Regions from separate parts of the Staphylococcus pseudoxylosus genome, predicted to be linked through region 1. Evidence: riboswitches for the same ligand, from Rfam matches in the RefSeq annotation. Region 1 holds a riboswitch; each other region holds the start of a gene.

Region 1 (3,973 bases):
CATCACCATTAATCTTACATTTCATTTCGTTCACCTCTCCTAATCTGAAAATCGTACAATTGTTTTGGCCTATGCCCGCTGATAATCCATTGACTCATCAACTCACCTATTAAAGGCGAAAGTAAAATTCCATTGCGATAATGGCCAGCAATCACAAATAAGTCTTTATCTACTTCATCCATAATAGGCTGTTCATTTTGACAATAAGGCCGTATACCTGACCATTGATTTATGATTTTTCCATTTTTTAAATCAGGTATATAGTGCAAAGCCTGTGACTTAAGCCAAGCTTTTCCTGAATTAGACACCCCAACTGAGTAGTCATCAAAGTAACTTGTTGCACCGACTAAATATCTATTCTTTAATTTAGGGACGACGTAACAACCATTTGTCAGGAACATGGTAACATCCAAATTCAAATCGGGTTGTTCTATCAATAGTACTTCCCCTTTCACACCACTTACCGCTTCACAAGGTAAATATTGCCGTAAAAGTTTGCTTGTCCAAGCACCACCCGTGACAATTAACTTTTCAGTATAATAGGTTCCACTTTGTGTCTCCACGCGGTAGCCACTTTTTTCGGATTCAATATTGGTCACAGTTGTTTGGTATATCCTATCTATATGTCGATGTGAAAGTGACTTTAACAACGCTTTGGTATAGCGGTTTGCATTAATTTGATTATCTTCAGGCATATAGATACCATTTGTATGTTTTGAAGTAATGGCCTCGTTGGACAGGTGCTGAACATCAGTCGGGCTAAGACGTTCTACAGATGTAAAATGTTGTCTTAAAAATTGATATTGTTGTTCAATCTTTTTATTATCATAATGATCCGTAGCCAATTTTATTAATCCGCTATTTAAATACTCAATATCCACACCAACCTCTTCAAACAAACTGTCTCTTAGCGGTTCGAACATCCTTTGAGAAGTTGTTGCCAAACTAAACAAAGCACTGTTTTCGGTAAATTCATTTTGCGCGCCTAACATCCCACCCGCTTTATAAGATGCATGCTTGCCTGCTTCATCTCTATCTATCACAGCTATATTCGCAAAAGTTTGACTTAACCCACGTGCAATTGACATGCCCATGACTCCTGATCCAATAATAATGACATCATACATGCCCATCCCACACTTCCTTCATATGCTTGAGTTTTTGTTTCGAGTATTGATTAAAAATAGAAATCCCGGCTATGCCTGAAAATTCATTAGGTAAAGAAGATAAAGTATGTTGATTTATACCTCCAATTGCAATAATCGGAATATCAATTTGTAGAGCTGCTTCAATCTCAGACTTTACTCTAGGTGTTTGCTGAGGTTTAGAAGGTGTCTCAAATACGTGTCCAAACAACACAAAATCTAGCCCCAAATATTTAGCGTTAGCAATAGCATCTTTATGATGCGTAGACATACTCACTTGTATATTGGGATAATTAGCTTGTACTTCCTCAACACAGGGGTCGTTTTCCCTAAAATGAATTGCCGACAAGTCACATTTTAGGATTACATTAATATCACTATGAACAATAATCTTATCCTTAGGAAACTCATTTTTTAGTAATTCATTAACCCACTGAATGACTTCTTCAGTATTCGTTGGCACTCTTATTAATAAGTAATCAATAACACTTTCGATTTCACAGTAATGCTTAATATGTGATTTAGACAAATCTTGATATGGTGTAATAGCAATAAACAATATATTCACCCCAAATAAAAAAACGTTATTTTCCCTGGCGGAAAAATAACGTTATATGATTGCTTCTATCATAGAAAACGCCACTTTCCTACGCCAGTGCGAACTGGATCAGGTTCTAGGAATCCCTCAGTCATTACTTCAGTCTCAGCCTTTATCAAAGGCACTTCCAGTGGTTTCTATCTATTAAATTTTCAAAATAAATGTTCATTCACATCTTTTAGCGATTACTTACAATCTAACTTATAATGATTTACTTTTCAAGTATCACTTTAACATTAGTAGCACATGTTTCTAATAATAGATAACATGATTATGTGTTTTCTCACTTATAAAGACAACTCTAACAAACGTGCCGTTATAGGCCGGGTCTGACGATAGACTTCTTGATATATTTCAAAATATTTAATATAGCGTTCATGATGAGCTTTATTTGGCAGAAAAGTTCTATCATAGACAATAAATTGATTAACTACATCTTCTATGTTTTCATACCAACCCAAACCGACAATAGCTAGCATTGCAGCACCCATGCAAGGCCCTTCTTCATATTTCAATTTACTGACTTTCGCATTAAATATATCAGCCTGTAATTGTAACCAAAAATCATTTTTCGCACCACCACCGATTGATGTAATATGCGTTATGTCCTTCTCTTTTTCACGTAAATATACCAATGTTTCATACAATGAATAAGTAATACCTTCAATTACTGATCTAGCTATATCTGCATTTGTATGTAAAGTACTTAACCCGATAAAGCTGCCTCTAATTTTCGAATCGCCATGTGGTGTACGCTCACCCGAAAGATATGGTGCAAATAACAACCCTTCACTGCCAATTGTAGATTCACTTGCTAAACTTAAAATTTGATTAAAAGTTAAGTCAGGAAACATATACTTTTTCAACCAATTCAAACTATCTCCAGCAGCAAGCGTCACGCCCATTACATAGGATTTATCCTCAACAACATGATTGAAATAGTGCAAATTATGCCGATACGTCTTTCCTTCTCCTTCTTCACAAGTTAATAACGTACCAGAAGTCCCAATACTGCATAATGTATCACTGGATTTGATAACACCCGCACCAAGTGCACCGCATGCATTATCACCACCACCAGCAAAAACAGCCACATCATCTTTTAAACCTAATAATTTAGCTAGGCTACTTTCTACATATCCAATAAAATCTCCGGATGATACGAGTGGGGGATAAATATTATGAATACCAAATTGTGAGCCAATGGCCTTCGACCAATTTTTCTGTTTTGGATCCATTAATAGTGTGCTCGAAGCATCTGAATATTCCATATTTATTTTACCAGTAAGCTTAAAACGCACATAATCTTTAGGTAATAAGAATGATGCTATCTTGTTCCAATTCTTAGGCTCATGATCTTTTATCCATAGCAATTTCGTCAGTGTAAAACCTTCTAACACCGGATTGGATAACACATAATTACCAAATTGTTGTTCAATTGTTGCGCACTGATGTGTTGATCGAGTATCATTCCATAATATTGCATTTCGAATCGGTTTATTATTGCTATCTAATGCCACTAAACTATGCATTTGACCAGATAACGATAAGGCACGAATATAGATATCATTTAACGCGTTGTTACTTAATATTTGTCTAATACATACTTTTGTTGCCTCAAACCATTCATCTGGTTGTTGCTCATTATATCCAGATTGAAGTTGTATCATATCAAGCTCTTCGCTAACCTTAGCTAAAACTTCTCCTTCTTTACTCACGGCTATAACTTTAACTGAACTTGTTCCTACATCTATACCTAACACTGCTTCATTCAATATCATCGATTCCTTTTGTTAGATTTTAAATATTCAACAACTGTATCATATTGAAATAACTTTCAAATTTCCAATCATATGATATGACAATGACTCTGAAGTTAGAATAATAGTTTCGACATATAAATGACGATGACTACAGTTATCGCACTCAGTAATGTTGATAAAAAGACTAATTCAGCCGCAAGTTCTGGATGATTATCATATTCCTGGGCAATAACTGAACTATTCACGGATGTAGGCATAGCTGAAGTAATAAATAACGCTTGTGCTATGATACCTTCAAGTCCCATCAGTTTGATAATACCAAGGGCTATCACCGGACCAACAATCAGCCTCACAAATATAAACACATATGAACTTGACCACTTAAAGCTAAATTTAATATTAGCAATTTGGGCACCTAATAATAATAAGGCAATTGCTATCATTGCATCTGCAATATAGTTTGCCGG
Region 2 (3,973 bases), 740 kb from region 1:
GCGCCATTACCCTTTTCTCTATATTGAAACATAGTGACACCCGACTCTAAGGCTAATTTTACAACTTCTTTTATCGATTTTGATTCAGGTATATCTTGAGTGCCACATATAAAATAAACTTTCAAACTTGCTTTATCAAACATCATTACACCTCTTGCCTGTTACTCAATTTTAAATAATCGTCATATTTAATATGATAAAGTGCATTCAGTAATTCAATCATAAATGAACCAGGACCGTTATTTTTTGAATTTTGTTCAGCATGTTCTGAAGCTATATTATAAATGGAAATAGCTTCTATCAACATTTCCGCAGTCACTTTTTGATCTTTATTTAAAAAACTAGCTATAACTGCACCTAATAGACATCCTGCACCTGTTACTTTCGCAAGTAATGGTGACCCATTAGATAATTTATAAATTTTATTGTCCTGAACCACAATATCTGTTTCTCCTGTTATTGTTATAGCTGTATCAAATTGATGATATGCATTTTTAGCAATAGTAATCGCATCTAAATCTTGGTCACTATCTGTCCCTTTCATTGTTGTGTCCGCATCCATCAATGCTAATACTTCTGATGCATTACCTTTGATTACGGCAACATCAATTTCTTTCAAGAAAGTCGTACAAAAATCTTTTCTATATTGAGACGCACCTACCGCTACAGGGTCAAAAACAATAGGTGTCCCTATTTGATTTGCCGTTTTAGCAATCTTTAAAATATCTACTTCTCTTGATTTCGTCAGTGTACCAATATTTATTAGTAGTGCATTTGCATAAGTAAGCATATCAAACGCTTCTTCCGGTGCTTCACTCATAGCTGGACTCGCACCTAAACTTAATAAGCCATTGGCTGTAAAATTCTTCACAACATCATTCGTATAACAAATAACTAACGGATTATTTTCTCTTAATAGATTCAAGCTACTCATCATCTAAACCTACTTTCTTCATATATGCAAAATGGTTCACAGGTCCTCTACCCTGACCAATTTCAGGTGTGTATTTTATACTTAATGAAATAAAGGCTTTGGCTTTTTTTACCGCTTCATAAATTGATTTACCTTTGGCTAGTTCCGCAGTGATTACCGCTGAAAATGTACATCCAGTACCATGCGTATGTTTCGTTTCATAACGCGGCTCTTCAAAGGTATAAACATTATCTTTGGTAAATAAGTAGTCTTTAGCTATATCTAAATCTTCTGCATGCCCACCTTTAATCACAACACCTTTACTACCAATTTCATTTATAAAAATTTCACCGGCTTTATAAATAGACGCTTCATCATTTATAGTCATTCCAGTGATTTCTTCTGCTTCAGGTAAATTTGGCGTTGCAACTGTAGCTAAAGGTAATAAAATATTTTGCAAATCCTTTTTAGCATCATCATCCATCAATGAATCTCCACTTTTTGCTAGCATAACTGGATCTATAACATATGGTATATCAGGATACGATACTAAATACTCTCGAATAACTTTCATCATATCTTTTGATGCAATCATCCCTGTTTTAATTGCATGTGGTAACTCATCATCAAAAACACTGCTAAGTTGTTCAGATAACCATTGCGTTTCTAAATTGTGTATATGTTGTACACCTTTCGTATTTTGAGCTACAATACTCGTTATCGTGGCCATCCCGTACACGCCGCAAGCATGAAAAGATTTTAAATCTGCCATAACACCGGCGCCACCAGTTGGGTCAGTACCTGCAATCGTTAAAGCAATTTTTGGTTTTTTCATTCTATTCCCCTCCATATAACCAATCTTCTTCGATATATGACATATTAAAGAAATTACGTTCATGAATCGTACTTTGTAAAAAACACATTTTTATTTCATGCTTTTCATCCACAGTACATGCTTCAGTGAGTTTATTCAATAATTTATCAAATACATCGACCAATTCATCCATTTCAGTGCTATAAAAATCGAACCATTTTGCTAATATCGAATCTCTATTTAATTGATTATCTTCTAAAGCACGTTGAGCAATCGCTTGGTATACATATGGACAAGGTGCCATAGCAGCAATCGTATATGCTGCATTTTCCTTTGCATACGCATTAAAATACATGTGCTTAATATAATGATCACCACTTGGTGGCCATACTTTTTCACTTACAATATCATCATACTTTTCTCCAACATATTCAGCTAATATTTCATGTGCTTCCACTTCACCATCAACAATAAATTGAATTTGTTCCACTAAAAATTTCACGTCTTCTAATTTATTCATTTTGGGAATAAGCAATGCATATATATTAGCAAATTCTTTTAGATACGATGCGTCGGCACGTAAATAAAATTTGGTTGCCTCAATAGGTAAATTACCGTGCAACATTCCTTGTATAAATGGATCCTTATAAATATCATCTATAATATTTTGTGACGCTTTCTTCAATGTTTCTGAAAATAACAAATAATTTCCTCCTATAAAATAAAAACTACATTCCAACTAGGAATGTAGTTAATTAATAGAAAGGTACAGCAATTCAACTATAATTAAACTACTTTCCTACGTTGGTATTAACCAAATCAGGTTGTAAGGGTCTGACGTAAATCATCTCAGCCAAAAGGCTCCCCTAGTAGATTTCATATATTATATTTACTTAAAACATATCAAAGTATGCCACCTATTGCAATAAAATGGTTTATATAAAAAGAGCGGCAGAATTATATTTAGTTAAAATGATGTAATTAGATTAATTCTGCCTCTAGTCATATAACTAATTGATATATGATATTCATCTTTAACTTTATATACTCCACTAGCGTATTATAAAAAGCCCTCGACATCTAGTCATGTCGAGGGCTCTAATAATATACTTTATTTGATTGCTGTTATATTATGCAGTTACCCATTGTGAAGGGCCAACTTCATCATATAATTTTTGAGCTGCAGCGTCTTGTACTGCTTCTGGCGCATTACCAGCTGGTTGACCTTGATATTGAGCAGGTGCTACTGAATCCCATGTGCTTTGTAAGAATTGGAACTTACCTGAAGCGCCTGATGATGGGTTTGTAGCATGAATATCGCCACCTGATTCACGTTGTGCAATTTGTTGTAAGTGCGCATTCACACCTGATGAACCTTCTGAAGCTTCATTTGAGCTTGATTCGTTTGAGCTAGCTGAAGATTGTGAAGTTGCTTCTTGTTGTGGTTGTTGTGTTGTTTCTTCTTGAGGTGCTGCTTCTTGTGTTGGTTGCTCTGTTGCAGTTTGAGCTGGTTGAGCTTGCTCTTCTTGTGCATTATTATCTGTAGTTTGCTCTACTGACGTATTTGATTCTTCGCTTGAACCTTCACCGTAGCTCCAGCTAAATTTTTCACCGTCTGAAGAAAAGTTAAAGTTTTTATTATTATATGTGAAATTAATGTCATACGCACCTTCTTGAACTGGTGCTTCGTTTAATGATTCTGGATTAGTTAGTGCTTGTTGCGCTAATTGAGCTTTGTCTACACCTTGTTCAGCAGCGTCAGCTGAATTTCCTGCTGCAAATCCTGTTACTCCAAGTCCTACTGCTAAAGTTGATGCAATTACTGTTTTTTTCATTGTAAAAAAGTCCTCCTATAAGGTAATAAGTTATTTATGATTAATTCGCAAGTACAACTATAACATGCATAAAACCATTGTAGGTTACAAAGAAATGAAAAAACCTGAAGTTTTTTTACGATTAAATTACATATAAATATATTTTGAAATTAATTTTTTTCTTTTTAAATACTACTATGAAAGTTTTCCGGAATATTTCATTGTTATATAGTATGTAATATAATTGTAATTTATCTGATTATTCTGTATATATAAAAACTTAGATTTATTTCTCTCTCATTTCTCAAAACATTTTATATTTAAAAAGCTATCCCTCTTTTTTACTTATATGAAGAGGAATAGCCTGAAGAAGTATAATTGATAGTAGGATTTAATGTATATAGATTTGGGTGGGTTAATTTTGAGGTAAGT
Region 3 (3,973 bases), 1.4 Mb from region 1:
TGTACAAAACTGTCAACAAAGTCGGAGGCTTTGTCGATAATATGCTCCCTATATTACGGCGATTTTGCTTATAACAAACGTGTTGTTTTGAGGAGAAGATACCGATAAATATTTATTAATGAATACCGATATTTTCCCTGAATGTTTTGCCTTCATATTCAGTTCGGTATAAACCACGCTTTTGTAATTCAGGTACAATATCATCGACGAAATCTTGTAAACTATTTGGGAATACTGGGGGCATTAGGTTAAACCCATCCGCAATCCCTTCATTAAACCAACGTTCCATTTCATCCACAATATCCTTTGGTGTCCCAATAAGTGTTAAATGTCCGCCACCTGCACTTAAATAGCCTAATAATTCTCGCAATGTTGGATTTTTATCTTTGATAATTTCTAACACAGTTTGATAACGTCCTTTAGGTCCATTAAAAGATTCTACGGGTGGTAACGAGGGTACAAGTTCATCCAAATCCCAATTATGGCAATCTTGACGAATAAAAAACTCTAATTGATTTAAAGCTGTATCAACTTCTAAAGATTTATCGAGTTGTTGTTTTTTGGCATAAGCTTCTTCATATGATTGTCCAACGTACGTTACTAAACCAGGGAATACTTTCAAGCTATTTTCAGACTTTCCTTGTTGTATTAATTTTTGGTTTAATCTTTTTTTAAAATTAGTTGCTTGATCAAAATTCCAAGCCACAGCATAGACTGCATCTGCGTATTTAGTTGCCAATTCGATACCAGGATCTGATGCACCGGCTTGCATTGCAATTGGTTTTCCTTGAGGGCTACTTGGTGTTGTCAATGGTCCCTGTACACTGAAGTGTGAACCTTTATGATGGATAGCATTGATTGCAGAATTATTAATTAAACTATTGTCTTCTTTATTATGTAAAAAGTCATCCACACTCCAAGATTCAAGTAATCGATTCATCACTTGAGCGAATTCATCTGCTTTTTTATAGCGTGCTTCGTGTTCAGGTAAGTGATCCATACCATGGTTCGCAGCTTCCAAATCTGTCATTGAAGTGACTAAATTCCAACCAGCGCGGCCTTGGCTAATGTGGTCAACACTCAATAGTTGTCTAGCCGCTGTAAAAGGGTTAGAAAATGTGCTGGATATAGTAGCAACTAGTCCAACATGTTGTGTAACTTGTGATATCGCTGTTAAATTAACTAGAGGATCGAACCAAAATGCAGGCATATCACTTTTAGAATTAGCTGGAAACGATTGATTGTCAGCGAAAAATATAGCATCAAATAAGCCTTGTTCTGCAATTTTTGCTAACGACTGATAATACGTAATATCACCAATACGTTCAATGCTTGAATGGGGCATGCGCCATGCAGCCTGATGGTGACCACATCCATAGATGAGTACACCGATGTTGAGATGTTGTGTTTGTGTCATAGAATCCATCGCTCCTCCTTATTAATTCATTGTTAAGCCGCCGTCGACTGTAAAGTTCTGACCTGTAATGCCATCAGATTGATCTGATACGAGATACGCGACCATATTAGCTACATCTTGTGGTGAGGTAACATTTTTGAGAGGTGTTGTTTGCGCAATTAAATCAAAGACCTCAGTTGATGTCGTTGCACTTGCATCGGTTGTTTTTAACAAACCGCCAGATACTACGTTTGATGTGATACCATATTGTCCTAATTCGGCAGCCAAATTACGTGAAAATCCAATTAATCCAGCTTTAGCTGTGGTATATTCATGATAAGGGACAACAGGATTTTGAAATAAATTCGTACCTATTGAGATGATTTTACCTTTTTGTCTTTGAATGAATTGAGGTATAGCGCTTTGACATATATTGAAAGCCGCTTTTAATGTGCCATCAATTTGTTGCTGGTAATCTTCCCATGTAAGATCTGCAAATGCTTTTTGTTCAACAGGATCAAATTTAAATCCAACTAGGGCATTATTAATTACCACATCTATCTGACCAAAATATTGTGTAGCTTCATCAACTAATCTATCAATTTCATTTCGTTTTGTCACATCTGCTTGTACAGCGATAGCTTGTCGAGTTCCAATTTCATCAACAAGCTTTTGTGCAGCATGTTCACTTTTATGATAGTTTATAACTACGTTATGGTCATGCTGAGCTAGTGTTTTTACTATAGCTGCACCTAATCCACGGCTACTGCCAGTTACTATGACGTTTTTTTTCATTATATACACTCCTTCATTTTCAATAAAAAAATACACAACCCTTCAGAAAGAAAGTTGTGTATTAGAAATATCAACATATGTATAAAAAGTGCTTCAAAAAGCTTTTGAAATATGCTTGATTTCACACTTTCCTCCGCTAGTTCAAACTAGATCAGGTTCAAAGGGTTTGAGTTAGACTCATCTCAGTTAGAAACACCCCTAGTGCATTTAGTTATTTAATTTAATTTAATTTCAATGTATATTTTTTAGTGAATAATGTCAAGTTTAGGATAATTTAAGATTTTATACGATGTCATTTTGATTTGAAAAAAAGAAATTGGCGGAATGTTGAAATTGGTAAAGAAGAAACTCTTTACAAAGTTGAAGATTACTGTTATTATTATTTCTTGTAGAAAATAAAAACTATGAAAATTAAAGGAGCGAATATAAATGGCAGTTAAATTACGTTTAACACGTTTAGGTTCAAAAAGAAATCCATTCTATCGTATCGTAGCAGCTGATGCTCGTGCACCACGTGACGGTCGTAATATCGAACAAATCGGTACTTACAACCCTAACAATGTCAATGCACCAGAAGTTAAAATCGACGAAGAATTAGCACTTAAATGGTTAAAAGATGGTGCAAAACCAACTGATACAGTTCGTAATATTTTATCAAGAGAAGGTATCTTGAAAAAATTTGATGAGCAAAAATAATTTTCAACCTAATATACATTCTGTATATTTGTAAGAGTACCTCGAGAGGTGCTCTTTTTTTATTGTGAAATATCCAATATAATTCAATAATAATGAAAAATGGCGATATATCATAGAGCCTTTATTTTTTAAATGTAATGAGTCACAGTGATCGAACTTACGTGTTATAATGAGCTAATAAAATAGCGAAGATACATAATTAAAGATAACAGAAATAGTCAAATTATTTTGGAGGAACATATATGAAAGTTGAAGTAGGGAAGATTGTAAATACACATGGAATAAAAGGAGAAATTAAGGTGAAATCTAATTCAGATTTTACCGATATACGTTTTCAACCCGGGGAAATCGTTGAGATCGAACGTAAAGACAAAGAATCATTAACATTTACAATTTCATCATATAGAATGCATAAAGGACTTCATATGTTAACATTTGAAGGAATCAATAATATTAATGATATTGAGCATTTAAAAGGTGAAACGTTAGTTCAAGAACGTGACCATGAAGAAATTGAATTAGGTGAACATGAATATTATTATTCAGATATTATTGGTTGTACGGTCTTCGATGAAGAAGATACGCCAATTGGTCGTGTGATAGAAATTTTTGAAACAGGTGCCAATGATGTTTGGGTTGTTAAAGGGGATAAAGAATATTTAATACCTTATATTGCAGACGTAGTTAAAGAAATTGATGTCGAAGGTAGACGTATTCAAATCTCACCTATGGAAGGATTGTTAGATTAATGAAGATTGATTATTTAACTCTATTTCCAGATATGTTTAATGACGTGTTAAATCATTCTATTCTGAAGCGTGCTCAAGAAAAAGATGTGTTACAAGTCAATACTGTAGATTTTAGACATTTTGCAGAAAATAAACATAACCAAGTAGATGATTATCCTTTCGGTGGTGGGCAAGGAATGGTATTAAAGCCTGAACCTATATTTAATGCGATGGACAGTATCAATAAGACAGCTGACACAAGAGTGATACTAATGTGTCCTCAAGGACGTCCGTTTAATCAAGCCATTGCTAATGAACTTAGTCAAGCGGAGCATATTGTTTTTATTTGTGGTCATTA

The links. A riboswitch is a leader RNA that binds a small molecule or an ion and turns the genes downstream of it on or off. The one in region 1 is predicted to bind thiamine pyrophosphate.
Region 2: another riboswitch for thiamine pyrophosphate. It lies ahead of tenA (thiaminase II); the one in region 1 lies ahead of LG295_RS01165 (thiamine phosphate synthase).
Region 3: another riboswitch for thiamine pyrophosphate. It lies ahead of LG295_RS08495 (3-oxoacyl-ACP reductase); the one in region 1 lies ahead of LG295_RS01165 (thiamine phosphate synthase).

The regions. Positions count from the first base shown of each region.
Region 1 is NZ_CP085024.1:250,436-254,408, reverse strand. Features, by position in the region: gene thiS (sulfur carrier protein ThiS) at 1-25, opposite strand, end outside; gene LG295_RS01170 (FAD-binding oxidoreductase) at 15-1,127, opposite strand; gene LG295_RS01165 (thiamine phosphate synthase) at 1,120-1,713, opposite strand; TPP riboswitch at 1,773-1,882, opposite strand; gene xylB (xylulokinase) at 2,031-3,518, opposite strand; gene LG295_RS01155 (AEC family transporter) at 3,620-3,973, opposite strand, start outside.
Region 2 is NZ_CP085024.1:994,889-998,861, reverse strand. Features, by position in the region: gene thiE (thiamine phosphate synthase) at 1-143, opposite strand, end outside; gene thiM (hydroxyethylthiazole kinase) at 146-934, opposite strand; gene thiD (bifunctional hydroxymethylpyrimidine kinase/phosphomethylpyrimidine kinase) at 927-1,748, opposite strand; gene tenA (thiaminase II) at 1,750-2,430, opposite strand; TPP riboswitch at 2,507-2,605, opposite strand; gene LG295_RS04635 (transglycosylase family protein) at 2,858-3,562, opposite strand.
Region 3 is NZ_CP085024.1:1,782,295-1,786,267, reverse strand. Features, by position in the region: gene LG295_RS08500 (LLM class flavin-dependent oxidoreductase) at 116-1,417, opposite strand; gene LG295_RS08495 (3-oxoacyl-ACP reductase) at 1,439-2,191, opposite strand; TPP riboswitch at 2,303-2,401, opposite strand; gene rpsP (30S ribosomal protein S16) at 2,621-2,887, shown strand; gene rimM (ribosome maturation factor RimM) at 3,130-3,636, shown strand; gene trmD (tRNA (guanosine(37)-N1)-methyltransferase TrmD) at 3,636-3,973, shown strand, end outside.